3 regions of the Salinibacterium sp. NK8237 genome follow, and region 2 is predicted to be linked to each of the others. Evidence: riboswitches for the same ligand, from Rfam matches in the RefSeq annotation. Region 2 holds a riboswitch; each other region holds the start of a gene.

What was found. A riboswitch is a leader RNA that binds a small molecule or an ion and turns the genes downstream of it on or off. The one in region 2 is predicted to bind thiamine pyrophosphate.
Region 1: another riboswitch for thiamine pyrophosphate. It lies ahead of I6E56_RS12770 (MFS transporter); the one in region 2 lies ahead of thiM (hydroxyethylthiazole kinase).
Region 3: another riboswitch for thiamine pyrophosphate. It lies ahead of I6E56_RS03400 (ECF transporter S component); the one in region 2 lies ahead of thiM (hydroxyethylthiazole kinase).

Annotation. Positions count from the first base shown of each region.
Region 1 covers NZ_JADYWE010000002.1:504,974-507,236, forward strand. The annotation lists gene I6E56_RS12770 (MFS transporter) at 24-1,367, opposite strand; TPP riboswitch at 1,360-1,467, opposite strand; gene I6E56_RS12775 (iron-containing redox enzyme family protein) at 1,631-2,263, shown strand, end outside.
Region 2 covers NZ_JADYWE010000001.1:16,972-19,234, reverse strand. The annotation lists gene thiE (thiamine phosphate synthase) at 1-306, opposite strand, end outside; gene thiM (hydroxyethylthiazole kinase) at 303-1,112, opposite strand; TPP riboswitch at 1,104-1,195, opposite strand; gene I6E56_RS00090 (MDR family MFS transporter) at 1,377-2,263, shown strand, end outside.
Region 3 covers NZ_JADYWE010000001.1:701,954-704,216, reverse strand. The annotation lists gene I6E56_RS03405 (LLM class F420-dependent oxidoreductase) at 1-780, opposite strand, end outside; TPP riboswitch at 807-915, shown strand; gene I6E56_RS03400 (ECF transporter S component) at 949-1,581, shown strand; gene I6E56_RS03395 (ABC transporter ATP-binding protein) at 1,578-2,263, shown strand, end outside.

The sequences.
Region 1 (2,263 bases), on a different contig from region 2:
GGCCAGCCGACTAGCTAAATGTCCTAAGCGCGCTCGCCAGCGTCAAGGTCGATGCGCGCCGTCTCCGGCCCCAGGAATGCCCCCACCGCAATCAGCACCCCGCCGAGCGCGAGCAACGCAGCCACCGCACCCTGCTGCCCCAAAACGCCTTGCAGCGCCGGCAGGTAGTACGGGTAGAGCGCGGGAATCACGATCGACAGGCTGTAGCCGACCCCGTACCCGCTCGCGCGCACCGACGTGGGGAACCGCTCCACGAGGTACGCCCCGACCGGCCCGTACGCCGAAACCGTCACGACCTGAAGCGCGACTACTCCGAGCACAAGCTGCCCGAGCGTCGGCGCTGCGAACGCTGCAAAAAACGCCAGCGGCCCGCCCATCGCCGTCAGCACCCCAAAACCTATAAAGAAGCGCCGCCGTCCGGTGAAGGTCGAGAGATGACCGCAGGCTGCCATGGTGAGAGCGGATGCCGCGGTGCCGATCATCATCGCGAACGACAGGGTTCGACCATCCAATGTCCCTGTCGCGCCCAGCGCCCCCGCGCCGGAACCGAGTTGACCGGCCAGCACCGGAATCGCCATGTTGGTGAGTAGCCAGAGCCCGCTCATCATGATGAACACTTGCCAGAGCGCGCGGCGGTGGCGGCCGACGAGAATTTCTTTCAACGGGTTAGTGCGCTGCAATGGACGTTGCCACTGCGGCGACTCTTCGACCCGCGCACGGTAGTAGAACAGCATCGTGAAGGCGAGCAGCGAGCCCAAAACGAATAGCGCACGCCAGCCCCACTGGTTATAGGCGGCGGCGTCGAGCACGCTCTGCAGCACAAACACCATGCCCGCGATCGAGGCGTTGGCCCAGGGCGACATCCACATGATGAGGCCGCTGACGAGGCCGCGCCGTTCGGGCCGCGACCATTCCATCGCGAGCGGAATGGCGGAGGTGTATTCGCCGCCGAGGAAGATGCCGCCGACAAAGCGCAGCAGCAGAATTGCAGCAAGAGTTCCACCGCCGAGCACGGTGTGGTCGGGCACGAACGCGATCAGCAGCGTCGTGAGCGCGACACCGAGCAGAGCGACCTTCGTGGTCGCCGTTCGCCCAATCCGGTCAGAGATCGATCCGAAGATCGCCGCCCCGATCGGCCGGCCAAGCAGCGTCGCGACAAAGATCAGGCCTGCGTTCCCAACCAGATTATCCGAACCGAATAGCTGGGCGGATGCCGGCGCGAGCGCAATGACCGGCAAGAAGATGTCGAACTGGTCGACATAGTTCCCGAAGATTCCGCCGCGCACAGCGCGACGTGTGGCCAACGGAGCCGCAGCGGAGGCAGAGGAGGCAGACGAGACAGCGGGGATCGAATGTGTGGGGCGCATGAGCCGTACTTCCTTCGCCGGCATTACCCGGTAGGTTCGACGGTCGAAGCTGCGTCAGCTCCCTCTCAGCCCCTGCATTAGGGCTCCCGTGTGGACGCCACCAACCTAACACTCCGCTGCGCTCAAAAAGACCGGCAAAGTCCCAAGAATCGCGCAGCAAGCTTCCAGCCAGACCGTCAAAGATTCCATGAGTAAAGCTGAACGATCGGCGGAGATCGTACAACGATTCAACCCCCACTTTCAGATGAAAAGGAGAGGTCATTATGGCCACAAGCGAGAACTCTCTTCCCGGAAATTCGGCAGAGTACGACAAATGGTGCGATGAAGAGATCGAGGCCCGCGGCCCGATTAGTGAGCTGCTTCTTGACGCGTTTTCACAGCAGAGCAAACCGCGGGAGATTGTGGGATTGCCTGAGGCCGTCGCCTCCGCTGTTGACAGCGAACGGGATCTCATCCGCGATGAAGATGTGCAATTGTCACTCTTCTTGCTCTATGGCCTCTTCTACGGCGCTGTCGTCGAAAATGGCGATCGCTGGGAGTGGGATCTGGGCACGCTTGCAGCGCGCCTCGAGCTTGAGCGGGCCTATGAGGCGCAACTCCGGGCCGCGGTCTCAATTCCCGAGCTGCCAAATGCTGCGGATGAGGATGTCGCTGCCGCCCTTTTTGAGCTCACGAGCGCCGATTCTGGCCCGAGTCTCTCTCGCTACGTTGCCAAGAAACTCACGGCGGATCAGGCGAATGAGTACCTGGTGCAGCGCTCGATCTACACCTTGAAAGAAGCTGACCCGCACTCGTGGGCTATTCCGCGTCTTCGTGGGCGCGCTAAGGCGGCGCTGGTCGAGATTCAATCCGATGAATATGGCGGTGGACGCAGAGATCGGATGCATTCCGAAATT
Region 2 (2,263 bases):
GGGCAGATCGCCCTGCCCGACATGCACCCCAGCAACCCGAGCACCCATCTCGCGCGCAGCGAGATAGACATCGACTCGGTCATTGACGAGCACGGGCACCTTCAGTGCCACCGCCGTAGACACCCGCAGCACCAGATCAAGGAAGTCGCGGGCGGGCAGGTCCTTCTCGCGCAGCTGCACGATCGTCACTCCCCCGGCCACAGCCTCGTACACGAGATCAACGAGGTCATGCCCGGCAGCCTTCGCCTGAGCCGAATCTGTCACCAAGTAAGTGGAAAGGTCGAAACTCTCTCGGAAGCCGCTCATGCGATCACCGCCCGTTCTGCAATATCGTCCACCGAGACTTCACTCAGCGCGTCGAGGAGTGCGACCGCGAAGCTGCCCGGCAGTGCCGAGCGCTCAGCCGCGAGGTCGGCCGCTACCGTGTACACGCTCGTTGCCGCCACAGCAGCGGTCAGCGCATCCGGAGTCACCGCCGCAAACGCCGCCATGATCGCGCCAAGCGCACAGCCACCACCCGTTACCTTCGTCAGCACCGGATGCCCGTTCGTCAGCTTCACGACACTCACGCCATCGGTCACCACGTCCGTCGCTCCCGATACCGCGACGACGCCGCCGGTCACCCGCGCAAGCATCTGGGCGGCAGTGAGCGCGGCATCCACACTGCTCGTGCTGTCGACGCCTCGACCTCCCGTGCCCAATTCGGCGAGCGCCAGAATCTCTGAGGCGTTGCCCCGCACGATGGAGGGCCCGAGGTCACGCAGGCGATACGCGAGTGGTGTGCGCACCGGCAGAGCCCCTATGGCGACCGGGTCGAGCACCCAGGGCGTTCCGGCAGCATTGGCGGCCGGTGCAGCCTCGAGAGCCGCAGCGCGCTGCTCTTCGCGACAGGTACCGAGATTGATGAGCACTCCGGATGCCACGCCAGCGAACATGCCGGCTTCTTCCGGGATATCTACCATGGCCGGCGCTGCTCCAACCGCCAGCAATGCATTGGCAGTGAAGCCCACCACCACGCTATTGGTGATGCACTGCACGAGAGGCGACGTCGATCTCACCGCCTCGAGCGCATCTTGAGTGGCGATCAAAAAGTTTGGTGGCGTACGCGACATGCACGACATCCCTTCGCTAGTTCTAACTAGATCAGGTTCGACGGGTGTGTTCTCAGCCCCGCAGGGCACCCCGTGTCACAAGTTGTGCCTCAACGATAGCGGCTTGGCACGGTGTCGTGTTCGCCTCAGGCGAAAGGCAATGTGGACTATTTCAGTGCCGGATGTCGTTGCACCAAGCGACAATAAAGATGACGCGAGATCTGTGCACCCTTTTCAATCCCGGCTGCTGCTTCGTCCTACCGCTTCACACACGACAGGATTTCTATGACCAGCACGGCGCCGATCACCGGCAGCATCCCTCTTTTTGACCCCAACGATGACGGGCCAGCCAGCCCGGTCGATAACAGCGGCCGCAACCGTTTGGTCATCGGCCTGATGCTCGCCGCCACCTTCGTGGTGTTCCTCAACGAAACCTCGCTCGTCGTGGCGATCCCCCGCATCATGGAAGACCTCAACATCGAGCCGAGCACCGCTCAGTGGTTGTCGACGTCGTTCATGCTCACGATGGCCGTGGTGATTCCGATTACCGGATTCCTCATCCAACGCTTCACGACGCGTGGCATCTTTATCACCGCAATGTCTCTCTTCACCATCGGCACTCTGCTGGGGGCTATGGCGCCCACCTTTGCCGTGCTGATTGTCGGACGGGTGATTCAAGCCTCCGGTACCGCCATGATGCTCCCCCTGCTGATGACAACCGTGATGACTCTGGTTCCTGCCGCAACTCGTGGCAAGACCATGGGCAACGTTTCCATCGTCATGTCGATGGCCCCTGCCGTCGGGCCCACTGTCGCCGGCCTCGTTTTGGCCGTCTTCGACTGGCGCTGGGTCTTCATCGTCATGATCCCCATCTCTGTCACCGCTCTCCTGCTCGGCATCACGAAGGTGAAGAACGTCACCGACCCCCGCAAGGTATCGATCGATGTGCTGTCGGTCATCCTCTCGGCCATCGCCTTCTCCGGCCTGATCTACGGACTCTCCAGCCTCGGAGAATCAGCCGCCGGAGACTCTGTTCTCATCGCCCCCGCCATCCCCATCAGCGTCGGCGCAATTAGCCTCGTGTTGTTCATCGTCCGCCAACTGAAGCTGCAGAAAACGGATAGTGCCCTTCTCGACCTCCGCACCTTCGCTGCTCCGGGCTTTGCCGTCGC
Region 3 (2,263 bases), 680 kb from region 2:
ACCGCCAAGGCGCAGGTCGGCGGGAGTTCCGTTGGCGGCGGTCGCTCGCGCTTCGATCTGAGCTTCGGTGGTGCCGACCGCAGTTGTGCCGGCGATAGAGAGCACGAGCGTGGCGGGGTCCCGGTCGAAGTGTTCGCAGGCATTGCGAACCCGAGCGATGCGTTCCTTCAGCGGTGCGATGGTTGCGAAGCCCGCGTTGTATTCGGCGGCGAACTTAGCGGTGAGCGCCGGCGTACGGCTTGGACCACTGCCGCCGATGATGATCGGCAACGGGTTCTGCACGGGCTTCGGCAGCGCGGGTGACTGGCTCAGCTGGTAGTGCTTGCCCTCATACGAGAAGGTCTTTCCGGGCTCCGTTGCCCAGATGCCCGTGATGACGTCGAGCTGTTCTTCGAGCATCCCGAACCGCTTCGCCGGGAAGGGGATGCCGTACGCAGCATGTTCACGTTCGAACCAGCCGGTGCCGAGCCCGAGTTCTACTCGGCCACCCGACATGTCGTCGACCTGTGCCACTTGAATTGCCAGAATGCCCGGATGCCGAAAGGTAGCGGAGGAGACGAGGGTGCCTAAACGAATGGTCGAAGTCTCGCGCGCAAGCCCCGCCAGCGTCGTCCAGGAGTCCGTTGGACCAGGCAGCCCGCCGTTGCGGTCATCCATCGTCACGTAGTGGTCAGAACGGAAGTAGCCGTTGAAACCGAGCTTCTCTGCGGCTTGCGCAAGAAGAAGCTGATCGGTGTAGCTGGCGCCGTTCTGAGGTTCTGTGAAAATGCGGAAGTCCATAGTGCGAGCCTATTGATGATTAGACTGGGTGGCGAACACGGGAGTCCGGTGAGCCGGGCTGAGAGGGAGCTTCTCCAAGCTTCGACCGTCGAACCTGATCTGGATCATGCCAGCGCAGGGAGCAGACACTCTTGAAACCCGTGCCATTCACTAGTGAAAGGCACGAAAGTGACCACAACAGCACCATCCTCATCCACGTCTACCCCGACGAAGCCCGGATCGCGTTTTCAGTGGCGGGTGATCGACATCGTCGTGGCGAGCGTTATCGGCGTCGCAAGCGGTTTGATCTTCGTCGTCTGGAACGTTGCCTCCGCTCCCGCTCTGGCCCCGTTCGCTGCGCTCCTGCCCGGCCTGCAAGCGATTGGTGGCGGTTTCTGGCTCTTCGCCGGTGTGCTCACCGCACTCGTCATCCGCAAGCCGGGTGCCGCGATTTACGGAGAGATGGTCGCCGCCTCCGTGTCGGCCCTTATCGGTAACCAGTGGGGTGTACTCACGCTCGTGAGCGGCTTCACACAGGGCATTGGTGCCGAGATCGTCTTCGCTGCCTTCCTCTACGCCAACTGGCGCGTCAGCGGTGCGATTCTTGCGGGCGCCGGTGCCGGCCTCGCGATGGCTATTACTGACTTGCTGCTCTGGTACCCGGGATCAGCGCTTCCCTTCATCATCATCTACACGATCGCCGCCATCGTCGGCGGGATGCTCATTGCTGGCCTCCTGTCGTGGCTCGCGACACGCGGTATTGCCGCAACCGGAGCGCTCAACCGCTTTGGTGCTGGCCGCGAAATTGCGAAACGGGTCTGAGCCCCACCACGCCTGTTGGCGTCACCGTCGAAGGATGGGGGTGGCGCCATTCCAGCAGGCTCGCTTGGGCGGTACGCGGTCTCGATCTGCGTATTGAACCGGGCGAACGCGTGTTACTCCTCGGCGAGTCCGGGGCGGGAAAGTCAACGTTGCTGCATGCCCTCGCCGGGGTAGTCGGCGACGACGAAGGCGAAACAGAAGGTTCCCTGCTCGTTGCGGGCGAGCATCCGGCCGCCCATCGTGGGCGCACCGGTCTCGTGATTCAAGACCCCGACAGCCAGGTGATCTTGGAGCGCGTCGGAGACGACGTTGCGTTCGGTTGTGAAAACTTGGGTGTTCCGCGCGACGAAATCTGGATTCGTGTGCGTGACAGTCTCGCCTCCGTCGGCCTCGAGGTTGCTCTCGACCGCAACACCAGTGCGCTCTCGGGCGGTCAGAAGCAGCGGCTCGCGCTCGCCGGGGTGCTGGCCATGCGGCCAGGCCTGATCGTGCTTGACGAACCGACAGCCAACCTTGACCCTGAGGGTGTGACCGAGGTTCGGGATGCCGTTATCCGGGTCGCAGAATCGACCGGCGCCACGATTGTGGTTGTCGAACACCGTGTCTCGGTGTGGAGCGACGTTGTCGACCGCATCGTGGTGCTCGCCGCCGGCGGGGGAGTCATTGCCGATGGGGTACCCGC